4 regions of the Ensifer sp. MJa1 genome follow, and region 2 is predicted to be linked to each of the others. Evidence: predicted binding sites of a transcription regulator. Region 2 holds the regulator's gene; each other region holds the start of a gene.
What was found. The regulator LexA, encoded in region 2, represses DNA repair genes until DNA is damaged. The targets are predictions, from matches to a motif close to TGTTCNNNNTGTGTTCNG.
Positions count from the first base shown of each region.

Region 1: a site for LexA is predicted at 4,058-4,075, ahead of ruvC (crossover junction endodeoxyribonuclease RuvC). Genes of this name have one in related genera too.
Region 3: a site for LexA is predicted at 1,232-1,249, ahead of parE (DNA topoisomerase IV subunit B). Genes of this name have one in related genera too.
Region 4: a site for LexA is predicted at 3,221-3,238, ahead of radA (DNA repair protein RadA). Genes of this name have one in related genera too.

Region 1 is NZ_JAKUMO010000010.1:144,971-152,525, forward strand. Features, by position in the region: gene MKZ91_RS15765 (hypothetical protein) at 1-311, opposite strand, end outside; gene MKZ91_RS15770 (metallophosphoesterase) at 788-1,687, opposite strand; gene ruvB (Holliday junction branch migration DNA helicase RuvB) at 1,688-2,728, opposite strand; gene ruvA (Holliday junction branch migration protein RuvA) at 2,823-3,440, opposite strand; gene ruvC (crossover junction endodeoxyribonuclease RuvC) at 3,502-4,014, opposite strand; gene MKZ91_RS15790 (LLM class flavin-dependent oxidoreductase) at 4,185-5,186, shown strand; gene MKZ91_RS15795 (HAD-IA family hydrolase) at 5,199-5,828, opposite strand; gene MKZ91_RS15800 (YebC/PmpR family DNA-binding transcriptional regulator) at 5,901-6,647, opposite strand; gene MKZ91_RS15805 (hypothetical protein) at 6,733-7,215, opposite strand; gene MKZ91_RS15810 (MBL fold metallo-hydrolase) at 7,283-7,555, opposite strand, start outside.
Region 2 is NZ_JAKUMO010000020.1:119,280-126,834, forward strand. Features, by position in the region: gene MKZ91_RS23905 (SMR family transporter) at 1-11, opposite strand, end outside; gene MKZ91_RS23910 (SMR family transporter) at 1-369, opposite strand, end outside; gene MKZ91_RS23915 (cyclopropane-fatty-acyl-phospholipid synthase family protein) at 465-1,718, opposite strand; gene MKZ91_RS23920 (cryptochrome/photolyase family protein) at 1,811-3,265, opposite strand; tRNA gene MKZ91_RS23925 (tRNA-Asn) at 3,367-3,441, opposite strand; gene MKZ91_RS23930 (hypothetical protein) at 3,601-3,894, shown strand; gene MKZ91_RS23935 (thermonuclease family protein) at 4,167-4,823, shown strand; tRNA gene MKZ91_RS23940 (tRNA-Cys) at 4,893-4,966, opposite strand; gene MKZ91_RS23945 (hypothetical protein) at 5,353-5,685, shown strand; gene lexA (transcriptional repressor LexA) at 5,770-6,489, opposite strand; gene MKZ91_RS23955 (hypothetical protein) at 6,724-7,020, opposite strand; gene MKZ91_RS23960 (hypothetical protein) at 7,287-7,555, shown strand, end outside.
Region 3 is NZ_JAKUMO010000015.1:132,877-140,431, reverse strand. Features, by position in the region: gene parE (DNA topoisomerase IV subunit B) at 1-1,112, opposite strand, end outside; gene MKZ91_RS20160 (alpha/beta hydrolase) at 1,359-2,243, shown strand; gene MKZ91_RS20155 (UbiA family prenyltransferase) at 2,372-3,814, shown strand; gene MKZ91_RS20150 (FAD-binding oxidoreductase) at 3,811-5,133, shown strand; gene MKZ91_RS20145 (EamA family transporter) at 5,227-5,667, shown strand; gene MKZ91_RS20140 (NAD-dependent epimerase/dehydratase family protein) at 5,664-6,674, shown strand; gene MKZ91_RS20135 (aspartate aminotransferase family protein) at 6,686-7,555, shown strand, end outside.
Region 4 is NZ_JAKUMO010000003.1:37,448-45,002, reverse strand. Features, by position in the region: gene purF (amidophosphoribosyltransferase) at 1-813, opposite strand, end outside; gene MKZ91_RS05310 (CvpA family protein) at 959-1,582, opposite strand; gene radA (DNA repair protein RadA) at 1,715-3,118, opposite strand; gene alr (alanine racemase) at 3,277-4,416, opposite strand; gene MKZ91_RS05295 (AraC family transcriptional regulator) at 4,570-5,427, shown strand; gene MKZ91_RS05290 (AzlC family ABC transporter permease) at 5,583-6,236, shown strand; gene MKZ91_RS05285 (AzlD family protein) at 6,233-6,535, shown strand; gene MKZ91_RS05280 (replicative DNA helicase) at 6,618-7,555, opposite strand, start outside.

The DNA of each region.
Region 1 (7,555 bases), on a different contig from region 2:
GTCATCTTTGCCCAGACCTTTTCGTTGCCGAGCTTGATCGGTTCGAAGAAGCCGTAATAGGCGAGGAAGCCGAAGCCGGTGACCCAAAGGAGGATCAGCCCCCAATTGACGATCCTGGAGCCGAAGTGAAACACCGCGAAGTGTTCCGGCGATACTTTACCCTTGATGAAGAAGCGCAAGATCATCAGGTCGAGAACGGTGGCAGCGCCCAGACCGAGTGCAAGCCCAATGAAATGCAGAATGCGCAGACCCGTTTTCAATCCAACGACGAGATCTAGGCTCAGGGTATTAATCAGAAGCGTAAGTCCCATTAGAAAGTACCTTTGCGATGTCGCTAGCATCACATGGGAACGGCGTCCCCCACACAATAGACGCCTCTTCGTGTCCCCTCAGACCATCTGCAATACGCTGAACTCGATGCTCTTCCGCCTGTCCCGAGGCGGCATGTGATACTGTTAACGCCCTTTGTCGCCTTCGACGCTAGTTCTCGACCTGCCGCACTCTCAACGCCTTTCAGCGTCTGCGAACTGGTCTGGACTAGGTCTGGCGTCGCCCGCCGTCTAGGTAAGGCCGAAATCGGTTCAAAGCGCGGCATCGCTGTGGCGATATTAAGAATATTGTAAAACAGTCACATTGAATAAGATTTCATTGCCTGGAAACGTACCTCTTGATAGGCCCTGCCGGTCCGCCCACGCCATCACCGACATCGACTTCCAGCAAGCTGCCTTGCTACGGGTAAGGCTAGGATAATCATGGCAGAAGTATGCGAGGACCGCATGCAGACTGACTATCCGAGATCGACGACGACGATCTCTGGCGGCATGCCAAACCGAATGGGCGCAAGTGAGCAACCGAGGCCACCCGACACGATCAGGCTGCGATCGTCCTCGACCATGTGACCATAGGCGTAGCGGTCGCCGAAACGCGAGGGCACAACGGGCGCGTATCCGAGAAACCGGACCTGGCCGCCATGGGTATGGCCCGACAGCGTCAACGCAACCCGGGAAGGGACGCGCGGGAAGATGTCCGGCTCGTGCGCCAGCAGGATGACCGGGTCTCCATCACTGACCTGCGCCAGCGTGCCATCGAGGTCGTCGAGGCCACGCATGCGCTTGCGCTGCCATTTGTTGCCGGGCTTGAAGGCAAGCTGATCCTCGAGGCCGGCAATCCAGAAGCCGAAGCCGTCCTTCTCGAGCCGGATCGCCCGGTTGCTGTAGACGTTGACGCCGGCGGCGTGGAGCGCCTTGTGCCCAAAGGTCGGGCCGCCGTTCTTCTGGGCGGTCCTGTCCTCCCACCAGTCGTGATTGCCCATGACCGCATGAACCCCGAGCGGGGCCGTAAGCGTACCGAGGGCCTTCGCCCATTCGCTGGAATGCACGTAACGGGTGACGTAGTTCATGCCGGCCGCATAGTCGCCCAACAGGACCGTGATGTCGCCGCCAAGATTGTTGGCCTGCCGACAAATGGACTCGATGCGGCTGACGGGCATCCAGGGCTCGCACGCATGAATGTCGGCAAGTGCCACGACACGCAGCTTCAAGCCCGGCGTCCAGCCGGGAGGCGTCAGCTTGTAGCGGGTCACATTCAGCCGGGCGAGCGGCTCGAAGGCAAAGGCATAGCCACCGAGTGCTGCCATGCTGGCGATACCGCCGCCGATCATTTTCAACAATCCGCGGCGAGTGATCATCTATTCGTCCTCGAGTGTCAGTCGGAACTGCGCCGCCTCGACCTCTTTTGGTGGGTTGAGGCCGATATGTTTCCAGGCGTTTGCGGTCAAGATACGGCCGCGCGGTGTCCGCTGGATGAAACCTTGCTGAATAAGGTAAGGCTCGATGATGTCCTCGATCGCATCGCGCGGCTCGGAAAGACCGGCAGCGATCGTCTCAATGCCAACGGGTCCGCCGCCGAAATTCTGCGCGATCATGAACAGGTAGCGCCGGTCGAGTTGGTCGAGGCCCATGTTGTCGACGAGAAGCCGCGTCAGCGCTTCGTCGGCGATCTCCCGGGTCACGGCTTCGGCACGCGCCACTTCGGCGAAATCGCGCACCCGGCGCAAAAGCCGGCCGGCAATGCGCGGCGTGCCGCGGGCACGGCGGGCGATCTCGCGCGCGCCGTCGTCGGTCATGCCGAGGCCCATCAACCGGGCGCCGCGGCGCACGATCGATTCCAGTTCCTCGACCGTGTAGAAATTGAGCCGCACCGGAATGCCGAAGCGGTCACGAAGCGGCGTCGTCAACAGGCCGAGGCGGGTGGTTGCCGCCACCAGCGTGAACTTCGACAGGTCGATCTTGACTGAACGCGCCGCCGGTCCCTCGCCGATGATCAGGTCGAGCTGGAAATCTTCCATCGCCGGATAGAGGATTTCCTCGACCGCCGGGTTGAGACGGTGGATTTCGTCGATGAAGAGCACGTCGCGCTCTTCGAGATTGGTGAGCAGGGCGGCGAGATCGCCGGCCTTGGCGATGACAGGGCCGGAGGTCGAGCGGAAGTTGACGCCGAGCTCCTTGGCCATGATCTGCGCCAGCGTCGTCTTGCCGAGGCCGGGCGGACCGACGAACAGCACGTGGTCGAGTGCCTCGCCGCGGTTCTTGGCCGCCTCGATGAAGATCTTCAGGTTGGCGCGTGCCTCCGCCTGGCCGGTGAAATCGTCCAGTGTCTGCGGCCGCATCGTCGCGTCGAGATCCTCGCCGCGCTTTTCCGGCGCTATCAGGCGTGCCGCGTCAGTCATGCATTCGTTCCAATCAGTCCGTCGTCAGACGCAGACATCCGTCCTGCATCCGGCTCCATCCGTTCTGCCTTGAGCGCCCCGTCAAGGCAAGCGCTCATCGCGCCAGTTCTTTCAGGCCAAGGCGAATGAGCCTGGCGCTGTCGCCCCCTTCGCCGCCATTCTTCAAGGCCGCGGCAACGGCGTTGGCCGCCTGGTCGCGCGAATAGCCAAGGTTGGTGAGCGCCGAAACGGCATCGGAGACCGGCGCGGACGCAACGCCCTCACCAAGCTCCTGCTTGAGGCCGATCGATGCCGACATCTCGCCAGCAAAGGCTGGCGCCTTGTTCTTGAGTTCCGTGACGATGCGCACCGCCACCTTGGGCCCGACGCCCGGCGCGCGCGAGACCGACGTCTTGTCCTGCAGCGCGATCGCATTGGCGAGTTCGCCCGGCGTCAGCGTCGAAAGCACGGCAAGCGCCACCTTCGAGCCAACCCCCTGCACGCTCTGCAAGAGGCGGAACCATTCCCGCTCCAGGGCCGACAGGAAGCCGAACAGCTTCAACTGGTCCTCGCGCACATAGGTCTCGATGAAGAGCACCGCCGCCTCGCCAGCCGAACCGAGCTTGGACAAGGTGCGTGCCGAGCAGAAGGCAACGTAGCCGACGCCATGCACGTCGAGCACAACGTGATCCTCGCCGATCTCGTCGATGTTACCCTTCAATTTGCCGATCATGGGGCGTCTCCCGCGGTGGGATGGTCGCTCAGACCATCGGAAAAAATCTTGTCGGGCGCAACTACGCCATCAATGCGGCAAGCCGGCTCGTCACCGATTGACGATTGTGAGCGTGGCAGATGGCGATCGCCAGCGCGTCGGCCGCGTCATTGCCCTTGAACTCGACCTTCGGCATCAGGACCTTGATCATCATGTGAATCTGCTGCTTCTCGCCATGGCCGACGCCGATCACCGCCTTCTTGACGGCGTTGGGCGCATATTCGGCGACCCTTAAGCCCGCCCGTGCCGGAACCAGCATCGCGATGCCCCGTGCCTGCCCGAGCTTCAGCGTCGCCGTCGCATCCTTGTTGACGAAGGTCTGCTCGACCGCCGCCTCGTGCGGCTGGTAGCTGTGCACCACGTCGGCAAGGCCGTCATGCAGCTGGCAGAGCCGTGATGCCAGATCCATCTCGCCATCGGACGTCACGGTGCCGGAAGCGACGAAACGCAGCGAATTGCCGAGCGTCTCGATGATGCCCCAGCCGGTGCGGCGGAGGCCCGGATCGATGCCGATGATGCGAATCGTGGTCTGCATGAATTTCACCCTATGACGACAGTCCGGACGCTGCCAGCAAAAAGTGAACAAAACAAAAACATACGCACAACTGAGGCGGCAGATCAGGTTTTCTTCGCCACCACCCTTGGATTGAGGAAAATTGAGCTTACATAGCCTTTCATCAATTTCCCTCAACGAAGGCCTTTGCCATGGCGACTTTCTCCGTCCTCGATCTTTCCCCGATCACGCAAGGCGGCAGCGTCGCCCAATCGCTGGAAAATTCGCGCCGTCTTGCGCAGGCCGCGGAAGAAAACGGCTACCAGCGCTTTTGGCTTGCCGAGCACCACGGCATGAAGGGCATTGCGAGTGCGGCGACCTCGATCGTGATCTCGCATGTGGCAGCCGCCACCAAGACGATCCGCGTCGGCTCCGGCGGCATCATGCTGCCGAACCATTCGCCGCTGGTGATCGCCGAGCAGTTCGGCACGCTGGCAGCTCTCTATCCCGGCCGCATCGACCTCGGCCTTGGCCGCGCGCCTGGCACCGACATGCGCACCGCCCAGGCGCTGAGGCGCAACATGGAAGCGAGCGGCAACAATTTCCCGAACGACGTGGTCGAACTGCAGGCGCTGCTCGGCCCCGTCGCGGAAGACCAGAAGATCATCGCCGTGCCAGGCGCCGACGCCAATGTGCCGATCTGGCTCTTAGGCTCCAGTCATTTCAGCGCCCACCTCGCCGGCATGCTTGGCTTGCCTTTCGCCTTCGCCTCGCATTTCGCGCCCGATATGCTGCTTTCTGCGCTCGAGATCTACCGCGAGCGCTTCACCCCGTCCGAAACCCTCGACAAGCCGCATGTCATGGTCGGCGTCATGGGCGTCGCCGCCGATACGGACGAGGAGGCAAACTACCTCTTCACCTCGATGCAGCAGTCCTTCGTGGCACTAAGGCGCAACGCACGCGGCCAGTTTCCGCCACCGGTGCAGTCCATGGATGGGCTCTGGAGCTACGACGAAAAGATCTTCGTCGACCATTCGATGATGTATGCGGTTGTCGGCGGACCGGAGACGATCCGGCGCAAGATCGAAACGTTCCTCGATCAGACGAAGGCCGACGAGTTGATTATCTCCATGCCGATCTTCGACATGGAAGCGCGGCTGCGGTCGCTGCGCCTGTTTGCCGATGCGCAGAGGGATCTCGCGAAGGCCGCCTGAGGCTGATATCGGTCAGTTCGCTCCAAAAGCCGGCGCGATCTCTTCCATTCGACCAAAGAACCGATCCGGCCTGAGCCCTTGCAGAAAGATCGGATCGGCATAGCCCCATCCAACCGCACCGGACGCGATACCCGCCTTTCGCGCCGCCTCGATGTCGCGCGCCTCGTCGCCGATCGCCAGAATGCGCGACGCATGCAAACCGGAAAAGCGGATCGCCCGCTTGAAATGCTGCGCCTTGCCAAAGAGCGCCGCGCCGCATTCATAAAGATCGACGGTTGCCGCCACGTCGCCGAGAGCTGCGCGAATGCTCTCCTCCGCATTGGAGCTGACAATGGCGATGCCAATGCCGGCGGCTTTCAACCGCAAAAGCAGATCGGCAGCACCCGGAAACAGCTGCACGGATTCGGCCTCGGCCGCCATGGCACGCCGCATGAAGGTGGCAATCTGCGGCAGCTTCCACATCGGCACCGCCATATGCGCGATGATTTCGCGATTGCTCATCGCCCTTAGCGACTGGAACTCCTCGACGGAAAGTTCCCGGAAGCCGAAGTGTCGAGCCGCACTGTTGCAGGCGAGCATGAAACTCGCTGCCGTATCGGCAAGCGTGCCGTCGAAATCGAAGATCGCGAAGTCATAGGTCATCGGCGCCATTGAAAGAAAAACCCGTGCCCTTTCGGACACGGGTGAATGCTTGGGACGCTATCAGCTTTCCAATCAGGCCGACAGCTTCGCCAGGATCTCGTCCGACACTTCGAAGTTCGAATAGACGTTCTGGACGTCGTCATCGTCTTCGAGAATGTCGATGAGCTTCATCAGCGACTGCGCCTTTTCCTCATCGACCGGCACGGTGTTCTGGGCCTTCCAGATCGCCTTGACGGTCTCGGCTTCGCCGAGCGTGTCTTCGAGCGCCTTGGAGACCTCACCGATCGCTTCGAAACCGCAGATGATCGAGTGGCCGTCCTCGTCGGTGGTCACATCGTCGGCACCGGCCTCGATCGCCGCTTCCATAACCGTGTCGGCGTCACCGACCGAGAGCTTGTAGGTGATTTCGCCGACGCGGTCGAAGGAGAAGGAAACCGAGCCGGTTTCGCCGAGCGCGCCGCCGGCCTTGGTGAAGGTCGAGCGGACGTTGGAGGCTGTGCGGTTGCGGTTGTCGGTCAGCGCTTCGACGATGACGGCGACGCCACCCGGGCCGTAGCCCTCGTAGCGGACTTCTTCGTAGTTCTCGGAGTCACCGCCGGACGCCTTCTTGATTGCCCGTTCGATGTTGTCCTTCGGCATCGACTGCGCCTTGGCGTTCTGGATCGCCAGGCGCAGGCGCGCGTTCATCGCCGGGTCCGGCATGCCGGCCTTTGCGGCAACGGTGATTTCGCGCGCGAGCTTGGAAAACATTTTCGAGCGCACCGCATCCTGACGGCCCTTGCGGTGCATGATGTTCTTGAACTGTGAATGGCCAGCCATGGCACCCTCTGCATGCATGAATTTGAATGGAATGGGGCGCCTTATAGTTTTATTGCCGCTTTCCGTCCAGCCGGGGCGCCGCTTTTCAATTGGCCGACACCTGCGCGCGGCTCAAGAGGAAGCCATGTCCGTCGTCACGACGGCAGGAAAGCCCGGTTCTTTCCGAAAGGCAGGAGAACGGCCCGACTGACCAGGTCTGTCCGTAATCGAGCACCTGCACGGCCGAGCAGCAACTCGGATCGCCAACGGCGTGATCGAGCGTCGCAGTCCCCGCACGGCCAAGGGTGGCGCGAACATAACGTGGCGCGACGATATCGCAGGCGAGCTCGGGCCCACCGTCCTGAGGCTGGTAAACCGCCGTGCCGCCTTCGGGCGTGTAGACGCAGCCGATATTGCCCGAGGGCATCATGAACATTTCCTGCTCGCCGGCGGGCGGGTCTGCCGTCGCCGGCAGGCTTTGCTCTTGCTGTCCTTCGGCAGAAGGCATGCGCGGTGGTGGTGCACCACCCGCCTCGGCCACGGTCGAAAGGGAGAGAAAGATCGAAACGCCAACCACAAGCAACTTCATCGGGCGATCCTAGAGCATGCCGCGCACCGCAGCGGTTCTGCGACAACGACATGCAACAATTCAGAACTCAGACGCCTTGAAGAATATAAATCAGTGGTTTGCTTGGCAAGGAACGCAACGAGACTTTGACGCTGGCGCTGTCAGCGAAACGCTTGTCGTAGTCGTCGCCGAACATGTCGAGGAAGGCGTCGATCGGCGGACCGCGACGATGCATCGGCAAGATCAGCGAAGAGCGCAGCCGGCTGACGACCCGGCTCATGCTTTCCGCCCCCATGGTGAGCCCGCCGTCGACCGGCACCATCAGGATATCGAGCCTGCCGATCTGGCGGTAATGGCTGTC
Region 2 (7,555 bases):
GGCTCGCTCATCGGCCGCTCCTTCCGGGGCGATTTCATCCTCGTCGCCGTGTTCGCCGGCATTGACCAGCAGGATGCCAAGGATCGCCATCGACAGTCCGAGCATTTCGCGCCCGGTCAGCACGTGGCCGAAGATGAACACGGACACCAGCGTGATGATCGCGACCCCGGACCCTTCCCAGATCGCATAGGCGACGCCGACCGAAATCGTCTTCACCGCCTTTGCCAGGAAGACGTAGGACAGTGCGATCGAGACATACATGACGATGTGCCCGAGATAGGAGCCGCTTCCGGAGGCGGCCTTCATCACGGTCAGGCCCACCACTTCGGTCGCGATGGCGAGCGCGAGGAAAAACCATGCAAGACGCATGAGGACCCTTCAAAGAGATTGGAATGAACCGTCTCTTAAGGGGTAAGCCCGGCTGGGTAAAGAGAGGCGGCTTCGTTCCCTTGGCCGCCGCTGCCCTATTCGAACACGATTTGGCGGACATCGATGTTGCGGGCGCGGAAGCCGGCTTCGCAATAGTAGAAATAGAACTCCCACAGCCGCTTGAAGCGCAAGTCGAAGCCGAGCGGCTCGATTCTGTTCCAGACCGACCAGAAGCGCTCGCGCCATTCGCCAAGCGTTCGGGCATAGTCGATGCCGAAGCCATAGTCGTTGATCATGCGCAGGCCGACGCTGCGGCCAAGCTCGATCAGATGTTCACGCGTCGGCAGCATGCCGCCGGGGAAGACATACTTCTGGATAAAGTCCGGATTTGAGCGGTACTCCTCATAGGCCTCGGGCTTGATCGTGATGATCTGCAGGCCCGCTTTCCCGCCCGGTTTCAGACAGTGCTTTAGCTGGGAGAAATAAGCCTTCCAGAATTGCTCACCGACGGCCTCGAACATTTCTATCGACACAATGCGGTCGTAGCGGCCGGTTTCTTCGCGGTAATCCTGGAATTTCAGTTCGACCCGGTCGGCAATGCCGGCGCGTTGCATACGTTCACGCGCGAAAGCGAGTTGTTCGCGGCTGATCGTCAACCCCGTTACCTTGCAGCCAATCTCGGTTGCCGCAAACTCGGCAAAGCCGCCCCAGCCGCAGCCGATTTCCAACACGTGGTCGCCGGCACGAAGGTTCGTCGCTTCGGCAAGCGCGCGGTACTTGGCCGTTTGCGCCGACCGCAGGTCGTTGGCGCCCGTCGAATAGAGCGCCGACGAATAGGTCATGCTCGGATCGAGCCATTGGCTGTAAAACGCATTGCCGAGATCGTAGTGGGCGGAAATGTTGCGGCGCGCGCCTGATTTGGTGTTGGCGTTGCGCCAATGCAGAAATTTCTCGACGAACCGCAGGAAGCCGCGCGCTCGATTTGGGAAATTGCGGCCGATTTCGGCGTTGATGAGGAAAAGCTCTAGAAAGGCGCCGACATCAGGGCTGTCCCAGTCGCCATCGATGTAGCTTTCTGCCGCACCGATCGTGCCGCCGGCGATCGCCCTTTGCGGCAGCTTCCAGTTGTTCAGGGTGAGGATGGCCCGAGGGCCGGGGCGTTTGCCCCTGATGATCAGTCGGCGGCCATTGGGTGCGGCCAGCATCAACGTGCCGGCTTCAAGCTGCGCCAGCGCTTTCAACACCATTCGCGCCTTTAGGGGAAAGCCTTGCAGCACGCTCGCGAGATTGTCGGTGGAGAGCTCTTCGGCGCTGTCGAATTCAGCAAAGTAGGCTTCCATCTCACGCATACACCATCCCCTCAGTTGTTGCATCCGTAACGAGAAAGGTAGCGGCAATCGCAGCCGACGCCAACCGGGATTTCTACCGATGGTGTCTACGCTTAAAGGGAATCCGGCCGCGCATTCGTGATCTCGCGAAACGCAGCCAGCGCGCGCTCGCGCGCGACGGCGTGATCAACGATAGGTTTGGGGTAGGTGACGCCAAGCTCAATTCCGGCCTCGGCAAGAACCGCGGCCGGTGCCGCGAATGGACGGTGGACGTAGCGCGGTGCAAGCCGCGCCAGTTCGGGCACGAAACGCTTCACATAGGCGCCTTCAGCATCGAACTTCTCGCCCTGCAGGATGGGGTTGAAGATGCGGAAGAAGGGCGAGGCATCGGCGCCCGATCCAGCCACCCATTGCCAGCTGGCGGCATTATTCGCCGGGTCGGCGTCGAGCAGCGTGTCGCGGAACCAGGCCTCACCGCGCCGCCAATCGACCAGCAAGTCCTTGATCAGGAACGAGGCAACGATCATGCGGACCCGATTGTGCATATAGCCATGCCGCCAAAGCTGGCGCATGCCGGCATCGACGATCGGGAAACCGGTCAGGCCCCAGGTCCAGCACGAGAACTGCTCATCGTTCGCAAGCCAAGGGAAAGCGTCGAAGCGTCGATCAAGGTTTTGTCGCGGCAGCTCCGGATTGTGAAACAGCAGGTGATAGGAGAATTCCCGCCAGGCAAGTTCCTTGCGGAACGTGGCGACGCCCTCGACCGCTTGCAGACCGCGTGTCGCGTCCCAGATCTGGGCCGGGCTGATTTCCCCGAAGGCAAGGTGAGGTGAAAGCAAAGAGGTGCCATCCACATCGGGAAAGTCGCGGTCTTGCCTGTAGTCCGCAATCCTTTCCTCGATGAACGCACTGAGGTGGCTGTTCGCGCCGTCTTCTCCGGGCGTCCAAACTTCACTGAAGGTCGCAGCCCAGTCGGGTCTCTGCGGCAGCAGCGACCAATCCTCAAGCCGCTCCGACAGTGGCCAGGCGTCCGATGCGGTGAGGCCCGCGGGTGCGTCGATCGGCGATGCCGGCTCGTACCCTGCCTCGAGCGCGCGCCAGAACGGCGTGAACACGCGGTAGGGTCGGCCGGTTGTCGTCATCAGGCGCATGGGTTCATGCAGCAGTTGCCCGGCAAAGCTCTCGACGCCAATGGCTCGATCGGCCAGAGCCTTCTTCAAAGGCTGGTCGACTGCGATGCCGCAAGGATCATAGCGCCGGTTCCAATAGATGCGGTCGGCACCCGTGGTCTCCACGATGTCGCTGAGAACCTCCAGCGGATTGCCTGAGCGCAGAATGAACCGCAAGCCACGCTGATGAAGGCGGCTGCTCAGGGCGACGATCGAATGGTGCAGCCACCAGCGCTGTGCCGCCCCCAGTGGACCGTTACCGCTCTCGTCCGGCTCGCGGATGTAGAGCGGAATGACGGGCGCGCCGGTTTCAGCCGCTGCGGCCAATGCGCGGTTGTCGGAGAGGCGCAGATCCTTGCGGAACCACACGATGACGGGCGCCTTCGCTGCCGTTGTCATGGGAAACTCTGTGGAAGGGGTTTGCGACGGGTCATGTCGCCAAGATAGGTACAAAAAGAAAAAGAGCCATTCGCATTTCTGCAAATGGCTCTTTTAGAAACTGGCTCCCCGGGCCGGATTCGAACCGGCGACCTGTCGATTAACAGTCGAATGCTCTACCGCTGAGCTACCAGGGATCATCCGCGCCGCTGTTTCGCTGTGCGCTTCAGAAGTGAGGCTGCTAATACGCATGCTTTTCTGATTTGCCAAGCGGTTTTTTCAAAAAAAATGACAAGTTCGGTTGCGAGCCTGTGGAGAAGTCCCCAATTGTGGGAAAAGACGCCGGATAGGGAATGATGAATAAAAACAGGAAGCAGATGCATTTCGGGATTGATCCGCAAACACGCCAGATCGTGCTCGGTAAATGGCGCATCGCGCTGCCCGACTCGCCGTTGCTGCGCATTCTGTTGGGTTCGCTCCTGGTATTCTGTGGCTTTCTCGGCTTCTTGCCCGTGCTCGGCTTCTGGATGATTCCGCTGGGCCTCATCGTGCTGTCACACGATATCCCCTCCGTGCGCCGCCGCCGCCGCCGTCTTGCGGTCTGGTGGGCGCGCTGGCGCGGTCGCGCCGATTCTTCGAAGGGTTCCTGACAAGCAAGCCAGCGCCCGATCTGACGATCCAGGCGAGGGGGCGTCGCAGCCCGTTTTTCGCATCGGAACTTTGCGTCGGTCCTGGCACTGTTGTTGCCGGTCGCAGGTCCAGGGATAGGGGGCGTGACGTCCATTAAGGGTGCCCGGCGAAAACTTTTCGGCAACGCATCAAACGCATAATGCGCTGCGAATCAGGATGGGGACGAATGGTCAAAGCCACTACGAAACGTCGGCGCAAGAGTTCGGGTCGAAGCGCGGGGAAGCAAGGCGGCATGGCGCCATGGTATCTGGCCGCCGCGCTCACCATCGGCGGCGTCGTTGCCTACGACCACCGCACCGAGCTCAAGCAATGGCCGGTCGTTTCGGAGGTGGTAGCGTTCACGTCCCGGCCGGAGGCGAAAACGAAACCTGTTCGTGTCGCGCAAAAGGCAGAAGAGCGTCCGGCGCTGCAAGCGGACAGGCACGTACCAAAACCAGCGACCAAAGTTGCGCTTGCTACGCCGGTGCCGGCCGTCGATGTCGGCGTCACGCCGCCGACGCCGGTCGTGCGGCCGAACGAGCAGGTTACCACCGCATCGATCAGGACCGACCAGTTCTACTTCTGCGGCATACGCGACGACAACTGCGTGATCGATGGCGCAACCTTCGTCTATCACGGCGAGACGATCCGCGTGGCGGACGTCGATGCGCCGCGGATAAGGCAGGCGAGCTGCGACAGGGAGCGCTCGCGCGGCTTTTATGCCAAGCAGCGCCTTCGCGAACTCTTGAACGCCGGGGACTTCAAGCTGGTGACAGCGAGCGGACGACAGGGCGGCAAGGCGGACGAAAAGCTGCGGTTCGTAACGCGCGACGAACAATCTCTCGGTCGTATGCTCGTCAACGAGGGCCTTGTTCGGCCGTGGACCGGCCGGCCGACGCCCTGGTGCTGAACTGAAGCTCTGCAGCGATCGGCCGCCTTCTGCCGAAGGCGTAGTCATTTAATCGATTGTGGATATTTTTGGAGGCCTCGCCCGGAATTGAACCGGGGTACAAGGATTTGCAGTCCTCTGCGTCACCACTCCGCCACGAGGCCTCACTGCTCGGATAACCAAGCGTTGGCGCGGATTTAGAATGATTGCAGAAAAACCGCAAGAGGCATTTTCCGGAAAAACACAAAGCGGATTCTCAAGTACGGGAGCTTTCCACAGCGTAGAGCATTTCCGTCGACCTGAGATCGCTGTCCATTGTGGGCTCCATCCGTTGACGGGCGACGCCCACGAAGGTTGCGGCCGAAAACGCCCTTATTGCCCTGTTCTCTCGACATCTTGCCGCAGTTGCCACACGCCCGCGCAAGCCAGGTCCGCTAAGGGTCGGTCGGATTTTATCGCGCGGCGAAATCGGTAGAGGGGAACAATGACTCCGCTGACATCAGCCGCATCGGTAGCGTCCGTCATCAATCGAAACGGAGGCAACGCACATATGAAGATGAAATTTGTCCTGGTGGCTTCGGCCATGATGGCCGCAACCACGATCGGGGCGCGCGCTGAAGACCTGGTGTTCAAACTGAAGAACAACACAAGCGCGGTGCTCACCAACTTCTACACGTCGCCGGTTGGCGTCAACGAATGGGAGGACGACGTTTTTGGCCGGCAGGTCCTGAACCCCGGCGAAAACATCGAGATCACGATCGCCGACGGCCGCGATGTTTGCAAATACGACATGCGCTTCGAGTTCGAGGAGGGCTCGGGCCTCGATACGACCGAAGACACCCAGGACCTCTGCGAGCTCGGCGAATACACGATCCACGAGTAAGCGTGCGGCAAACGCCGCCCGCAAGCTGCTCTCGCTGCCGAAAATGGCGGCGAGATGCGCTTAAGATCCAAATTCCGGTAACGGTTAGTGGTAGCGCCGGATCAAGCCGACGAGCTTGCCCTGGATCTTGACCCGATCGGGGCCGAAAATGCGGGTCTCATAGGCCGGGTTGGCGGCTTCAAGCGCAATCGACGCACCCTTGCGACGGAACCGCTTCAGCGTTGCTTCCTCATCGTCAACCAGCGCCACGATGATGTCGCCCGGATTGGCCGTATTGGAGTTGCGGATGATCACCGTGTCGCCGTCGAAAATGCCAGCTTCGATCATCGAATCGCCCTTCACCTCGAGCGCGTAGTGCTCGCCGCTACCGATCATGTCGAGCGGAACGGTAATGTCATGGGTGTTGTTCTGGATGGCTGAGATCGGAACACCGGCAGCGATGCGCCCCATGACCGGAACGGAAACCGAAGTATTGTCGGCGACGGGAGCCGGCTTCGGTGCGGCAGGGGCTGGCGCCGGCGGTTTGCCGAGGCTTCCTTCGATGACGCTTGGCGAAAAACCGCGACGCGGCTGCTGGTTCGAGGCGTAGGCTTCCGGGAGCTTGATGACCTCAAGCGCGCGTGCCCGGTTTGGCAGTCGCCGAATGAAGCCGCGTTCTTCAAGGGCTGTAATCAACCGGTGGATACCGGACTTGGAGGCGAGGTCGAGCGCATCCTTCATCTCGTCGAACGACGGCGGCACGCCCGATTCCTTCATTCGCTCGTGAATGAAAAGAAGCAATTCCTGTTGCTTGCGGGTCAGCATGGCACGTCGCTCCAGAAGCGTGAAACAAATCAAGAACAGACACTATCTGTTCCATATGTGTTCCGCAAGTGCCTAAAATTCGGTGAATGCCACCTGTTGACGCATCGAATCGGTTCGATCGGCGGGTTGTATGGCTGAAAATGGGCTATCGGACGCTCTGCGGCATGGCCGAGCGACTGAGCAGGGGCGTGGAACGGCGGCTTTGATCGAATCAGACCGACCGCCGAGCGCCTTTCAAGCCGGTTGAATGCCCGAGCACGCGTCCTCGAATTCCTTCACCGTCTCGGCGCTGTTGTCTTCGGGCAGAACCGCGTCTGCTGCGTCCGTGGCCACCGGCGTGTCGCCATCATAGACGAACGACTGGATGTAGTAGGCGATGGCGCCCTTCCAAACCTTGCGCCCGTCGATCTGATGACAAGGAACGGCCGATTCGAAGTCGGCCTGCAGTTCATCTACGGTTGCGGCGCTGAGCAAGGTATTCGGGATGTTCGGCGATGCAACGATCGAGGCGATGAGCAGGGCGGCAAGCACGGTGATCGTCCACTTTGATTTGGGGGGACTACGGGGCGGTTAACGATGTGAACCGCGCTTTCGTTCCGAAGTCCAGCGATCAGCGGGATCCCGCTGCCGTGTTCAACAGCTGTTTGGTGCAGCGCCGTGACCGCAAGGCCACAATTGCTGGCAATGGGCTTGGGTGGCCATGACCGAGATGGCGCAATTGCCGGTCGCGCATCTCCTTTGCCATCTCGACAGGTCACACGAATCCTATAACTTTGCGGGGAAAATGGGGTGACCACATGCATAGATTGCCGCTGGCCTTTCTCGGCCTGTTGATTGCGACGGGCGCCGCGTGCGCGGAGGAGGCGCGGTCGAACATTTGGAAGCGGGTCAATGCCTGGACCGTCGGCTCCGATCCGTCACTTGGAGGATCGTGCTACGCGGCGACGAGCTATGACGCCGGCGCGATATTGCGGATCGGTTTTTATCCGAGAGGCTCGGCGAATCTTGCATTCCTGTCGGTTGGCAGCGCGGAATGGAAATCAATCGAGCCGCAGAAAGAATATGA
Region 3 (7,555 bases), on a different contig from region 2:
GAAATCATCACGTCATCGGTGGTGATGATTGCCGCGCGCTTGTTCTGCGTCAGTTCGGCGTAGTTCTTCAAGCCCTTGGTGAGCGCGATGCGGAAACCAGCCTCGTGCGTGCCGCCTTCGGGCGTCGGAATGGTGTTGCAGTAGGAGTGAACCTGCTGATCGCCGCCGTACCAGGTGACCGCCCATTCGAGCGAGCCGTGACCGTTGGCCTTTTCCGACTTGCCGGCGAAAATCTCGCGGGTGACGGTGAATTCCTTGCCGAGGGTCGCCGCCAGGTAGTCCTTGAGGCCGCCGGGGAAGTGGAAGACCGCCTTGTCGGGGATTTCCGAGCCTTCTTGCAACAGCGATGGGTCGCAGGACCAGCGGATCTCGACGCCGCCGAAAAGATAGGCCTTCGAGCGCGCCATGCGGAAGAGCCGGCCGGGCTCGAAATGGGCGTGCGGGCCAAAAATGTCCGGATCCGGATGGAAGCGAACGCGGGTGCCGCGGCGGTTGTGCACGTCGCCGAGCTCTTCGAGCCCGCCCTGCGGGATGCCGCGGGAGAACCGCTGACGATAGAGCTTGCGATTGCGTGCAACCTCGACTTCGAGCGCATCGGAGAGCGCGTTGACGACCGAGACGCCGACCCCGTGCAGACCGCCCGAGGTTTCATAGGCCTTGCCGTCAAACTTGCCGCCGGCGTGAAGCACGGTCATGACGACTTCGAGAGTCGACTTGCCCGGAAATTTCGGATGGTTCTCGACCGGGATGCCGCGGCCGTTGTCGGTCACTGTCAGGAAGCCGTCGGCATCGAGATTGACCTCGATGAAGTTCGCATGGCCAGCGACCGCTTCGTCCATCGAGTTGTCGATGACTTCGGCAAAGAGGTGATGCAGCGCCTTCTCGTCGGTGCCGCCGATATACATGCCCGGACGCCGACGAACCGGCTCCAGCCCTTCGAGCACCTCGATCGCCGACGCGTCATAGTCGCTGCCATCGCTGCCGCGCGGGGCAGGGCGCGGCTCGTCGCTGCCCGAAGCGGGCGCGGTCGGCGGCTTGCGCGGAGGGGCTCCAGCTTCGGCAGGCTTCGGCTGCGGGGGCGCGGAGGAGAAGAGGTCGCTGTTGTCGTCCATGGGGCCGTTCGGGTCGTTCCTGTCACTTTGGGATGCCAGAGGCCATAGCAAGACCTCGACTTTGCCGCCATCCCCCGGCGGTCGAATCATCTGAATTCTGCCAGACTCTCACTGAAAGCGCGAACAAAAGGAGAATACTGGCGTCGGTCACAGGTGGAATGCTGCCTCTGCGGCCCTGTCACGGGGCAAGTGTTGCTTTGGCGCCCGTACGATGGCAAGGCTTCCGGCGAAAGAGGGAGCCCGTCATTGGCCGTGTCCACAACTGTTTTTCCGTTTCGCCGGCTTTTTCTGGCTGTTGCCGTCGTCGTCTCGGCTTCCGCCGCCCAGGCGCAGGCGCTGAAGCCCTTCAAGGATGAGCTGTTTTCCTATGGCAAGGTGCTGCAGCAAAATGATGGCGGCGACGATCTGACGGTTGATTATCAGGAACTGCGGGACATCAACGAACGCGACGAAATCCCGGAACGCCGGGTAAAGCGCGCGTATATCTCGCTCGGCGTGAAGAGCGAACAGGTCAACGAGACGCTCGAAATCGGCGGGCGATCGCTCGACGTGACGCGGGTCGGTCCGGACAGGGGTGCGGCGTTCACGGTCATCTTCATACACGGCCGCGGCGGTGATCGGCGGCTCGGTGCCAACGACTTTTCCTTCGGCGGCAATTTCAACCGGCTGAAGAACCTCGCCGTCGCCAATGGCGGTGTCTACTATGCGCCGAGCGTGCGCTCCTTCGATACGCAAGGTGCAGCCGACATCGCGGCCCTCGTCAAGCAGGCGTCCGAGCGATCCGGCGGCCGGCCGGTGGTGCTTGCCTGTGCTTCGATGGGCAGTTTCATCTGCTGGGGCGTCTCGCGCGATGCAGCCGCAGTGGCGGCTCTTGGTGGCATGATGGTCATGGGTGGTGTCAGCGATCCCGATTTTACCAAAAGCGCCGCCTACAAGGCGAAATTGCCCATGTTCTTCAGCCATGGCAGCCGCGACAGCGTCTATCCCGCCGAAAGCCAGAAGGGGCTTTACCGCACGCTCAAGTCTCAGGGCTATCCGACGCGCTTCGTGCTGTTTGAAACCGGTTCGCATGGAACCCCGGTTCGCATGACCGACTGGCGCGATGCGCTGAACTGGATCGGCAAGCGCTAACCGTCGCATGCGCGCTCGGCATTTGTTAACCAGATCGGCAAATTTCCGGGTGCAGCGGCGGCTCGCATTTCCACTCTGGAAAGTTGAAGGCGTCATGATGCCCGGCAACTATGGCTGGGATGGATTTCATGGACGCGCGCACCGAGACACGGCACATTCCGCTGTGTGTGGATCTGGACGGCACTTTGCTGGCCGCCGATACGCTTTGGGAAGGTGCTGCGATCCTCCTTCTGCGCAACCCGCTGATGCTGTTTCCCATGCTGTTCTGGCTTTCGAAGGGCAAGGGGCGGCTCAAGCATGAGGTGGCGCAGCGCTCCGGGCGGCAAGCGCAGGATTGGCCCTATCGCCAGGCGGTCATCGACCGGCTGACTGAGGAAAAGAAGACGGGTCGCGAAGTGGTGCTGGTCACCGGTGCTGCTCCGTCCGTTGCCAGGGACATCGCCGCCCATGTCGGTCTCTTCTCCTCGGTCATGCACTCGACGGAAGACCTCAATCTGACAAGCAGCCGCAAGCGCCAGGCGCTCGTCGAGCGCTACGGCGACGGTGCGTTCGACTACATGGGCAACAGCCGCGACGACATTGCTGTCTTCGAAGTGGCGCGGCGCGCGATCGTGGTGGCCCCGGATGCGGCGGCAGAAAAATGGCGCCGCGGCCATGACGCCGAGCGTCTCGATGTCGGCAAGACCAGCGCGCTGGCGCCGTTGAAGTCGATCCGGGTACATCAATGGGCGAAGAATGTGCTGATCGGCGTCCCGATGATCCTCAATCACGAGGTGTTGCACGTCGACGCGATTGTCAGCGTCATCATCGCCTTCTTTGCCTTCAGCTTTCTTGCCTCCGCGGTCTATGTCATCAACGACCTTTCAGATCTCGCGAATGATCGTCGCCATGCCAAGAAGCGCCACAGGCCCCTTGCCAGCGGTCAGATGTCGGTGCCGACGGCGCTTATTCTGGCGGGCTGCCTGATCATTGCCTCGTTGTCGCTGACCCTGCTGCTGCCATGGAAATTTGCCGCCGTTCTGGCGTTCTATGCCTGCGCGACGACGGCTTACACGTTCGTGCTGAAGCGCAAGCTGCTGGTCGATGTCTTCACGCTTGCCGGTCTCTACACCACGCGCATCGTTGCCGGCGCGGCGGCGACCGAGACGGAACTTTCCTTCTGGTTGGTGTCCTTCGCGATCTTTTTCTTCCTCAGCCTGGCGCTGGTGAAGCGTTATGTCGAGTTGAACGAATTCGACGACAAGGACGGCGGCAACGTGCCCGGGCGCGGTTATCTCGCCGTCGATTTCGAGATGGTGGGACAGGCAGGCGTCGCCTCGGCCTTCACATCGGCCCTTGTTTTGGCACTCTACGTGCACAGCAAGGAATTGCAGGAAATGTACACCACGCCCTGGGCGCTCTGGCCGCTTTGCCCGCTGGTGCTCTATATGCTCTTGCGCATCTGGATGCTCGCACGCCGCGGCATGCTGCATGAAGACCCCGTCGTCTTCATCATGCGCGACTGGCGCAGCCAGCTGACCATGCTGGTCGGCGCGCTTTTGATCCTGTTCGGAGCCATTGGGCCGCAATGACAGTTGAAGACCATGAAAGCTGGGGCCGCCTCGACAATCGTGTGCGGCCGGCCATTTTGCCTGACGACTATGAAGATCGGCTCGGAAATCTGGAGGCCAACGGTTACCTGCCGTTCGGAAACGGCCGCAGCTATGGCGACAGCTGCCACAACGACCAGGGCATGCTGATCGAAAGCCGCCGCCACGCCCGCATCCTGGCCTTCGATCCGGGCACCGGCATGATGACCTGCGAGGCGGGGGTGACGCTGCGTGAAGTTCTGGAGCGCGCGATCGAGCACCGCTTCTTCCTGCCGGTGACACCAGGCACGGCCTTCGTGACGGTTGGGGGCGCCCTTGCCAACGATGTGCACGGCAAGAACCACCACGCACGCGGAACTTTCGGTAACCACGTAACGAGCTTTACCCTGCTGCGCTCGAGCGGCGAAAGGCTGACCTGTTCGCCGGCGGAGAACCCGGACCTCTACGCCGCGACCATCGGCGGCATGGGGCTTACGGGGTTGATCCTGAAAGTCGACCTGCGGCTGATGAAGGTACCGTCGCCGCATGTGCAGCAACATGCTATCCGCTTCGAGAATCTTGACCAGTATTTCGCGCTCGTCGACCGTGTTGATGAGGAACACGAATACTCCGTCGCCTGGATCGATCAGCTAGCGACCGGATCGCGCACGGGCCGCGGTATTCTGCTTGCCGGCGATCATGCCGACGGCTCCTGCGAGCTGCCCGATATCCCCAAGGGAATGAAGCTCTCGGTGCCGCTTGCGCCGCCGTTCAATCTCTTGAACAGGGCGACGCTCAAGGCCTTCAACGAATACTATTTCCGCAAGGTGCAGCCGGGCGAGACCGTGAGTACGGTTCCCTGGACCTCCTATTTCTATCCGCTGGATGCGATCGGAGCGTGGAACAGGCTTTATGGACCGCGCGGCCTCTACCAGCATCAGAGCGTCTATCCCTCCGAGCGAGCGCCCGAGATCACCGCGAAGCTCATGGAAACCGCTCGGCGCGCGGGGCACGCCTCGTTCCTGACCGTGCTGAAGCGCTTCGGCGATATCAGTTCGCGCGGACTTCTGTCCTTTCCGCGGCCTGGTTTTACTTTGACGCTGGACTTCGCCAATCAAGGTGAACGGACAGTAAAGCTTCTTGATGCGCTCGATCGCATCGTGATCGAGGCTGGCGGAGCGGTCAATCCGTACAAGGATGCCCGTATGTCCCCGCAAGTATTTGAAAAATCTTTCGTTTCTTGGCGGCGACTCGAAGCGCTCCGCGATCCGGCGCTCGTTTCCAATTTCTGGAAGCGCACGGCTCTGGCTTTGCCAGAATGAGAATGCAGACAATTTTATTCAAATAAACGTTCAAACTTCACCGAAAATCCGTCTCTTGCCCGTAAGTAGATTTGCGGGACTGGGAGTAAAACGATGAAATATATTCCATTCATTCTCTTCACGGTGCTCACCAACGCCGCCGCTCAGTTGATGCTGAAACAGGGCATGATGACGCTGGGGCCGATTTCGATGACCGCCGAGACGGCGATCGTCCGGCTGTTCCAGATCGTCTTCAACCCTTGGGTCTTCTCAGGCCTTGCGACCTTCGTCATCTCGATGGCCTCGCATCTCTATGTGCTGTCGAAGGTCGAGCTTTCCTTTGCCTATCCGTTCCTGAGCCTTGCTTATGTCGCCGTCGCGATCTTCGCCTATTTCGTCTTTCGCGAAGACCTCAACGCCTGGCGCATCGCCGGCATCGCGCTGATCTGCGCAGGAACCGTTCTTATCGCCCAATCGGGCATCTCATCCCATGCCGACGAGAAGCCGGCTGACGCCGCCGGGGTGAGCACCGCAGAATTCGGGAGCAAGTCATGAAACACATCATCTTTGGTGGCGACGGCTTCGTTGGCCGTCACCTGGCGGAACGCCTCGTCAAGGACGGCGAGGACGTGGTGATCGCCGATATCGTCAAGTCCGATCTGCCGCACTACGGCCGCGCCCGTTTCGTCCATTGCGACGTCACCGACCTCGAGGCTGTGCAGAAGGTCGGCATCGGCCCTGACGACATGGTCTACAACATGGCGGCCAAGATGCTGTCGCCGTTGCAGATCCGCTCGAAGCGCTGGGAATTCTTCTGGCCCGTCAACTACTACGGCGCCGAGAACATCATGAAGGGCATGGATGCAGCCGGTGCCTCACGTCTGGTGCAGTTCACCACAGACATGATCTACGGCCACACGGTGCAATCACCGCAGACCGAGGATCATCCGGCCAAGCCGCTTGGCGAATACGGCAAGTCGAAATGGGCAACCGAACAGCTCGCGGTGCAATGGCGCAAGCAGGGCATGAACATTTCGATCTTCCGTCCGCGCCTGATCATCGGGCCTGGCCGTCTCGGTATCCTCGAAAAGCTGTTCAAGCTGATCGACCTGAATCTGCCGGTGCCGATGATCGGCTCGGGCAAGGTGCCCTACCAGTTCATCTCGGTCTTCGATTGCGCGGAAGCCGCGCGCCTTGCCTGGAAGGGCGGGGTGCCGAACGAAGCCTACAATCTCGGCTCCGACAATCCACCGTCGGTCCGTGAGTTGCTTGGCAATCTGATCAAGCATGCAGGCTCGAAATCCTTCCTGCTGCCGACGCCGGCCTTCGCGGTCAAGCAGACGCTGGCGTTCTTCGACCTGATCAACAAGCCGATCATGGATCCGGAGCAATATCTGATTGCCGACGAGATGTGCGTGCGGGAGACCGGGAAGCTCAAGCGAGAGCTCGGCTGGCGTGCGGAATACAACGATGGCGACATGCTGATCGCCGCCTATGACGAATACCGGGCCAAGAAGATGGGCGCCGCAGCTCCTGCAGCTGTCGCAGTGCCGGCCGAATGAGGGGAGAGACCATGCTGGACAGACCGAACCGTATCGCCGTTGCCGCTCCTTCGCTTGATGGCGGCGTTGCCAGGCCCAACCTCATCACCGTCGAACAGGCGAAAGCCATGTCGATCGGCGATATTACCACGGCCTTCAAGGACCACCTGAACCCCGGGCAGCTGCATTTCATGAAGCTTCTCGGCTTCCACAAGGTGAAGATCGAGAGTGCCGAGGGCATGTTCTACACCGACCAGAACGGCCGCCAGATCCTTGACTTCTTCGGCGGCTTCGGCTCGCTTGCCTTCGGCCACAATCATCCGCGGATCCTCGATGCGCGGCAGAAATTCCAGGACGAGAAGCGGCACGAGATCGCCATTGCCTTCATGTCGCAATATGCGGCTGCGCTCGCCAAGAACATCGCCGCCTGCTCGCCTGGTGACCTCGACATGGTCTTCCTTGGGTCGTCCGGTTCTGAGGCGATGGAGGCCGCGGTCAAGCTCGCCGAGCGTGCCGCCGGCCCGAAGCGGCCGAAGGTCGTCTATGCCGAGAACTCCTTCCACGGCAAGACCAAGGGCGTGCTCGCCATTACGGACGGCCAACTCTACCGCGCCGATTTCAAGGTCGCCGATAACACCGTGCGGGTACCCTTCGCCGACATCGATGCGGTGGAGAACGCCTTCAAGTCGGATCCGGAAATCGGCGTTATCGTGCTTGAGACCATCCAGGGCGGCGGCGGCATCATCCAGGCCCCGGCCGAGTACTGGCAGAAGCTGCGCGCGCTCTGTGACAAGTACGGCGTACTCTGGGTGGCCGACGAAGTGCAGTGCGGTTACGGCCGCTCCGGTCGCTTCTATGCCTTCGAACACTATGGTGTCGTGCCTGACGTGACCGCGCTTGCC
Region 4 (7,555 bases), on a different contig from region 2:
CCGGGCGAAGTAGACATATTCGAACAGGCAGAGACGCTCGGGCTGCGATACCTCTGGCTTGCGCGCGTCGATGGTGATCGAGCCGTCGGGCTGGATCTCGCAAATGATCACTTCGCCGTTCTCGACGTCGCGCACGTAAGTTGCACCGATGATGTCGAGCGCGCAGGTCTCGGAGCAGAAGATCGGCTTGCCGTCGAGCTCGCCCATGACGAGCGGGCGGATGCCGATCGGATCACGCGCTGCGATCAGCTTGGTGCGCGTCATCGCCAGCATCGAGTAGCCGCCTTCCATCTGGCGGATCGCGTCGATGAAGCGGTCGGAGGAGGAGGCCTGCTTGGAACGGGCGATCAGGTGAAGAACGACTTCGGTATCCGATGTCGACTGACAGATGGCGCCGTCGGCGATCAGTTGCCGGCGAAGGGTGAGGCCGTTGGTGAAGTTGCCGTTGTGGGCAACCGCGATGCCGCCGACTTCAAGTTCGGCAAAGAGCGGCTGGACGTTGCGCAGCGCCACTTCGCCCGTCGTCGAGTAGCGCGTGTGGCCGATCGACATGAAGCCCGGGAGTTTCGCGAGCGTCGCAGGGTCCGTGTAGTGGTCGCCGACGAGGCCCATGCGCTTTTCGGTGCAGAACTGCTTGCCGTCGAAGGTGACGATACCGGCCGCTTCCTGGCCGCGATGCTGGAGCGCGTGCAGCCCGAGCGCTGTCAGCGCCGCCGCGTCCGAGTGCCCCAATATGCCGAAGACGCCGCACTCTTCATGCAGTTCGTCGCCTTCGAGTTCATCGTGGATTTCGATGGATCTGAGATCGGTCATCACAGTCGCCTTTGCTCCGTACCGGTGCGCATATCGTGATCGGGCCCGCAATCTTCAAGCGATCTTAGCTGAAAACGACTGCGAGCGTTATTCCCCAAAAGGACAAAGCCCGCGGGGCGGGCTTTGTCGGCAAGTTAATCCTGTCTCAGCCGCTGGTGGCCGGTGCGTCTTCGGCGGGCGCCTGGTCGGGCGTCGTCGTCGGTGCCTGGCCGGGCGCGGTCGTCGGCGCTTCGCCTTCGCCTTCACCGGTCGTGTCCTTGCCGCGCAGACGGTCGAGGATAGTGGCGTCGGCTTCTTCGGGCAGCAGCGCGATCAGCTTGTTGCCGAGATTGTCGAGCAGCGGCTTCGACTTCGCCTGGGTGACCCAGGTCGGCTGCTGCTGCGGCGCGACGAGCCAGTTGAAGAACAGCATGGCGACCACGACCAGAAGGATGCCGCGTGCGGCACCGAACAGGAAGCCGAGCGTGCGGTCGAGCGCGCCGATGCGGCTGTCGATGATGAAATCGGCAATCCGCATGGTGATGAAGGAAATGATGATCAGCGCGACCAGGAAGATCACGGCTGCCGAGCCGATCAGCGCGACCGTGTCGCTGCTGGTGTACTGCTTGGCATAGGGCAGGAGCTGCGGATAGAGGAAATAGGCGGCGGCTGCTGCACCCACCCAGCTTGCGACCGAGAGAACCTCGCGCGAGAAGCCGCGGACCATGGCCAGAATTGCGGAAAACAGGGCGACGCCGAGAACGATACCGTCGAGAATTGTAATGGGCATTTTGTCCTTACTCCGGACCCGGTTCGTCCGGGTCTCCTCAAGCCTATCCGCCTTCGGCCCTGCCTGATATCCAGGGCATTATCAGCCTTGTCGCGACCGGACCTCAAGGAGCGGTCTGCGGCATCCGCATCGTCAGTCTTCGTCCTCCGCCGGTCTCAGCGCATTGCGCGATCCCGCGATGCGCGCCACCAGGTCCGGCAGGCTTTCCATTTCGCTCCACCGGCCATTGCCGTTTTTCGGCAGTTCGGTCGAGGCGGACGGCAGGACTGCCTGGGAGAACCCGAGTTTCTCGGCTTCTTTAAGGCGTTGTGCGGTATGCGCAACCGGCCGGATGGCGCCCGACAAGCTGACTTCGCCGAAATAGACGCAATCCGCCGGAAGGGCAAGCCCGGCAAGCGACGAAACCAGTGCGGAAGCCACAGCTAGATCGGCCGCAGGCTCGGAAATCCGGTAACCGCCGGCAATGTTGAGGTAGACGTCGTGCTGGCCGAGCCGAACCCCGCAATGGGCCTCGAGCACGGCGAGGATCATCGACAGCCGGGCGGAATCCCAACCGACGATCGCGCGCCGCGGCGTGCCGAGCGACGTCGGCGCGACGAGCGCCTGGACTTCGACGAGCACAGGGCGGGTACCTTCCATGCCGGCAAAGACGGCGGCGCCTGGTGACTTCTCGTTGCGCTCGCCGAGAAACAGCTCCGAGGGGTTGGCGACTTCGCGCAAGCCCTTGTCGGACATCTCGAAAACGCCGATCTCGTCGGTCGGCCCGAAGCGGTTCTTGACCGTGCGCAGGATGCGATAGTGGTGGCCACGATCGCCCTCGAAATAGAGTACGGCGTCGACCATATGCTCGACGACGCGGGGACCGGCGATCTGTCCTTCCTTGGTGACGTGGCCGACGAGCACGACGGCAGTCCCCGTCTGCTTGGCAAAGCGGATCATCGCCTGCACGCCGGTGCGCACCTGCGTCACCGTACCGGGGGCGGAATCGACAATGTCGCTCCACAGCGTCTGGATCGAGTCGATGATGACCAGGTCCGGCCGCTTGCCCTCTGCAAGGGTCGCAAGGATGTCCTCGACATTGGTCTCGGCTGCGAGAAGCACGTCGCTATCGGCAGCGCCGAGACGCTGGGCGCGCAGGCGGACCTGGGCCACCGCTTCTTCACCTGAGACATAGATGACGCGGTGCTTGCGGCGCGAAAGCGCTGAGGCTGCCTGCATCAGCACCGTCGACTTGCCGATCCCGGGGTCGCCGCCGACCAGCAGGGCCGAGCCGCGCACGAAGCCGCCACCGGTCACGCGGTCGAGTTCGGAAATGCCGGTCTGGATGCGTGGCGCGTCCTCGATCTCGCCGGACAGCGTGGTCAGCGCCACCGGCCGCCCCTTTTTCGGTGCGCGCGAGGGACCACCGCCGATACCGGCGGTCGGATCGTCTTCGATGATGGTGTTCCACTCGCCACAGCCTTCGCACTTGCCCGCCCAGCGGGTGTGCACGGTGCCGCAGTTCTGGCAGATGAATTGTGTGCGGGCTTTCGCCATCAGGATCGACTTTCGGAATAGGGAGGTCATCAGCGGGGCTGCGGCCCGCAGTCGCCAATGATCGGAGAATCACTTTGTGTTGTCACATAATGCCGTGAAACGCGGAACAAAAGGTGAATTTTAGCGAAGTCAGCAAGGAATTTGTCTGAAAAGGCGCGTCAGGCGCCGCCGACATAATGCCTGACATAGCGGCGACCGAGGCTGGTCAACATCTCGTATCCGATCGTGCCTCCGGCGCGGGCGACGTCGTCGACGGGAATATTGCGACCGAAAAGCTCGATGTAGTCGCCAGGGCGCGCTGCGCCCGGAGGAAGGTCGGTGACGTCGAAGAGGCTGAGGTCCATGGTGACGCGGCCGACATGCGGAACGGGCCTGCCGTGCAGGAAGCCGAACGCCCCCGATGGCATCGCCTGGCGCAGCGTCACGCCGCCGCCGGAGACCGAGCGATGATAGCCGTCGGCGTAGCCGACCGCGACGGTAGCAATGCGGCTGTCGCGCTCGAAGCGGGCAGAGGCGCCATAGCTCGCCGTGCCGCCGGCCGGGACGTCGCGAATCTGGACGATCCGGGCCTCGGCGGTGACCACGGGTGTCATCGGATTGACCACGCCGTTGACCGCCTCGCCGCCGTAGACGGCAATGCCCGGACGGGTCAGGTCGAAGTGGTATTCAGCGCCGAGGAACACGCCGCCGGAGTTGGCAAGGCTTGCATCGACGCCGTCGAAGGCGGCCGCCGCTGCGCGGAAGCGCTGCAACTGGTAGGCGTTCAGCGGATGGTGCGGTTCGTCGGCGCAGGTCAGGTGGCTCATGATCAACACCGGCGAGAAGCTCGCGGGCCGGGCCGGATCGTTGGCAAGGGCGGTCGCCGCTTCAACCGAAAGGCCAAGCCGGTTCATGCCGGTATCGATATGCAGCACGCAAGGGTGGTCGCCGCGCTCCGACAGGGCCGCCATGAAGACGGCGAGCTGCTCGTCCGAGTTGATGACCGGCACCAGGCCATTGTCGAAGAAGAGCGCCTCGTTGCCAGGCCACATGCCGGCGAGAATGTAGATCCGGCCATCCGGCACGAGCGGCCGCAATTCGGCACCTTCCTCGGCATTGGCGACGAAGAAGTCGCGGGCGCCGGCCGCATAGAGGGCAGGGGCGGCGTAATCGATGCCGAGCCCGTAGGCGTCCGCCTTGAGCACCGCGGCGGCCCGCGCGCTTCCGGAGCGGGCGTTCATCGCGCGCCAATTGTCGGTGAGAGCGCCAAGGTCGATCGTGAGCCGATTGGAAGCGGAAGAAAATTCTGGAGTGAGCATGCCGGGCACTCTGCTTGGGACGATGAAAGAGCAATACAGCCAAGCGCCCATCGTCGCAAATGCTGCCCTGTCGCAGCGCCAACCAGACCGCCGGTCTTGCAGACGAGCACTTTTGTGCAAGACGTGGACCCGACGGGCGACTAAGGTCCACCCATGCAGACGATTTCGCAGGAAGAAGCCATTGATGTCATGCCGATTGAGGGCGCCGAGCGCACGCGCTTCTGGCGCGACGCCCGGTTCATGGGCATGGAGTGCCTGACGGCGACCTTCATTACCCATGAATTCGCGCCGCATGCGCACGAGACCTTCAGCATCGGCGCCATTGAGGCGGGCTCGCAGATTAGCAAGATCAAGGGCGAGCGCTCGGAGGCGGGCCCCGGCTACTTCTACCTGATCAACCCGGACGAGATCCATGACGGCCATCCCGGTGGCAGTGGCTATCGCTATCGCATGGTCTATCCGAGCGCCGAGTTGCTGGTGAACATCATCGAGGACGTCACCGGACGTGCCTTCAAGGGGACGCCGTCCTTCTCCAAGCGTGTCCTGCAGGCTCCGGACCTCGCCTTGTCGTTCCATCACGCCCACCGCACGCTAGAGGTGGCTGGCGCCACGCTGGAAGCAGAGGAAAAGATGTTCGCCGTGCTCGCCGCGATGTTCGAGAGGCACGGCAGCACGATCATCACCCCGATCGAAACGCGCGAGCATTTGGCCGTGCATCGGGCGCGTGACTTCCTCTCCGAAAACTATGCCGAGGATGTGGGGCTTGAGGAACTGGCCAAGGTCGCGGGCCTGAGCCGCGCCCACCTGATACGGGCCTTCCGCAAGGAGTTCCACATCACCCCGCACGCCTTCCTGACAGACAAGCGCGTGCGGGCCGCCAAGACGCTGCTTCGTCATGGCTGGTCGGCGGTGGATGCCGCCTATCAGTGTGGCTTTGCCGACCAGGCGCATTTCAGCCGTCACTTCAAGGCGCGCACGGGCGTGACGCCGGGCGCGTTTCGCGCCGGCTGATCACTTTCGTTCAATACACCGTTCACTCCGGCAAGTAGACGTTTGCCATTGCTACCGCGCATCCGAAAGGACGCGGCAGCGAAGTCGTGTGAATGGAGACGTGGACGGTGCAGGAGAAAAGTGCATTTCAGGATTTCCGGGCGGCCGCCATGGCGATGACGCCGCTCATCGTTGCGGTGATGCCGATCGGCCTGGTGTTCGGTGCGGTGGCCGCGGGCAAGGGCCTGACGCCGGCGGAGGTGACGCTGATGAGCGCGCTGGTCTTTGCCGGCGGGTCGCAATTCGTCGCCATGGATATCTGGACGCATCCCGTCTCCTGGGCAGCACTCGGGTTTTCGGCCCTGCTGGTCAATGTTCGTCATGTGCTGATGAGCGCCTCGCTCGGCGGCAAGCTCGATGCCTTCTCCGGGCCGGCGCGCTATGCATCGATGCTGCTGCTGGCGGACGAAATCTGGGCGATGGCCGAGATGCGCGCGAGTGAGAAGAAGTTGACGCCGGCCTGGTATACCGGCCTTGCGGTGCCGTTCTATTGCGTCTGGGTGCTGACGAGCCTGGCCGGTGCGTTGCTGGGTGCCTTCCTCGGGGACCCTAAGGTCTCAGGCCTCGACTTTGCCTTCCCCGCCGTCTTCATCGTGCTCGTCATGGGCTTCTGGAAGGGGCGTGAAACCGGTGCAGTCCTTGCCGCCAGCGCAGGCGCCGCAGTGCTCACCCATCAACTGTTGCCGGGCGTCTGGTACATCGCGGCGGGTGCCGCCGCTGGTGTTGTCGTCGCCGTGCTTTCGGGCAGCCGGAAGGAGGCCCACGCATGATCGTCGATCTGAATACGCTGCTTGCAATCCTGGCAATGTCAGCCGCTACGATTGCAACCCGCATCGGCGGGTTGGTGCTGATCCGCTACGTGACGATCGGCGAGAACCAGAAGCGCGCCCTTGAGGCCATTCCGCCTGCTGTGCTGATGGCGGTGATCGCACCGACAGCGCTCGCAACCGGGCCGGCAGAAACCATTGCCGCCGCTGCGACGGCGCTGGCTGCGATGCGGCTGCCATTGCTGGCATCCGTTGCCGTCGGCGTCGTGACGGTGGCGGTGTTGCGTCTGTTGCTGGGCTAGACCGGGGCGCCTTTGAAACTGAGAGCGGGCTGGGAAACCGCAAACATTTTTCCCAGCCCGCTCCGGCCGCCCCCACGGAACTTTAGTGTTCCTCGTATTGGCTGAAGGAAGGATCGGCGAGATCGGTGAAGCGCGTGAATTCCGACTGGAACGCGAGCTTCACAGTGCCGGTCGGTCCGTGACGCTGCTTGGCGATGATCACGTCCGCCGTGCCCTTCACCTGCTCCATCTTCATCTTCCACTCTTCATACTTCGGGTCGAACTCGTCGCGCGGCTCCAGGTTCTTCACGTAATATTCTTCACGGAACACGAAGAGCACGACGTCGGCGTCCTGCTCGATTGAGCCCGATTCACGAAGGTCGGAGAGCTGCGGGCGCTTGTCTTCGCGGCTTTCCACGCCACGAGAGAGCTGGGACAGCGCGATGATCGGAACGTTCAGTTCCTTGCCGAGCGCCTTGAGGCCGGTGGTGATCTGGGTGATTTCCTGCACGCGGTTGTCGCTCGATTTGCCCGAGCCGGTCATGAGCTGGATATAGTCCACCACCAGGCAGTCGAGGCCGCGCTGGCGCTTCAGGCGGCGGGCGCGGGCGGAAAGCTGGGCGATCGAAATACCACCGGTCTGGTCGATGAAGAGCGGCACCTTCTGCATCATCTGCGAGCAGGCGACGAGCTTTTCGAAGTCGGCCTCGGAAATGTCACCGCGGCGGATCTTCGAGGACGAGACTTCCGTCTGTTCGGAGATGATACGGGTGGCAAGCTGTTCGGACGACATTTCGAGCGAATAGAAGCCGACGACGCCGCCGTTTCTCGCCTTGAACGAACCGTCGGCCTGGACTTCCGGCTCATAGGCCGCGGCGATGTTGTAGGCGATGTTGGTGGCAAGCGAGGTCTTGCCCATGCCCGGGCGTCCGGCAAGCACGATCAAGTCGGAGCGCTGCAGGCCGCCCATGCGGGCATCGAGCGAATGGATGCCGGTGGAAATGCCCGAAAGGCTGCCGTCACGCTCGAAGGCAGCCCCCG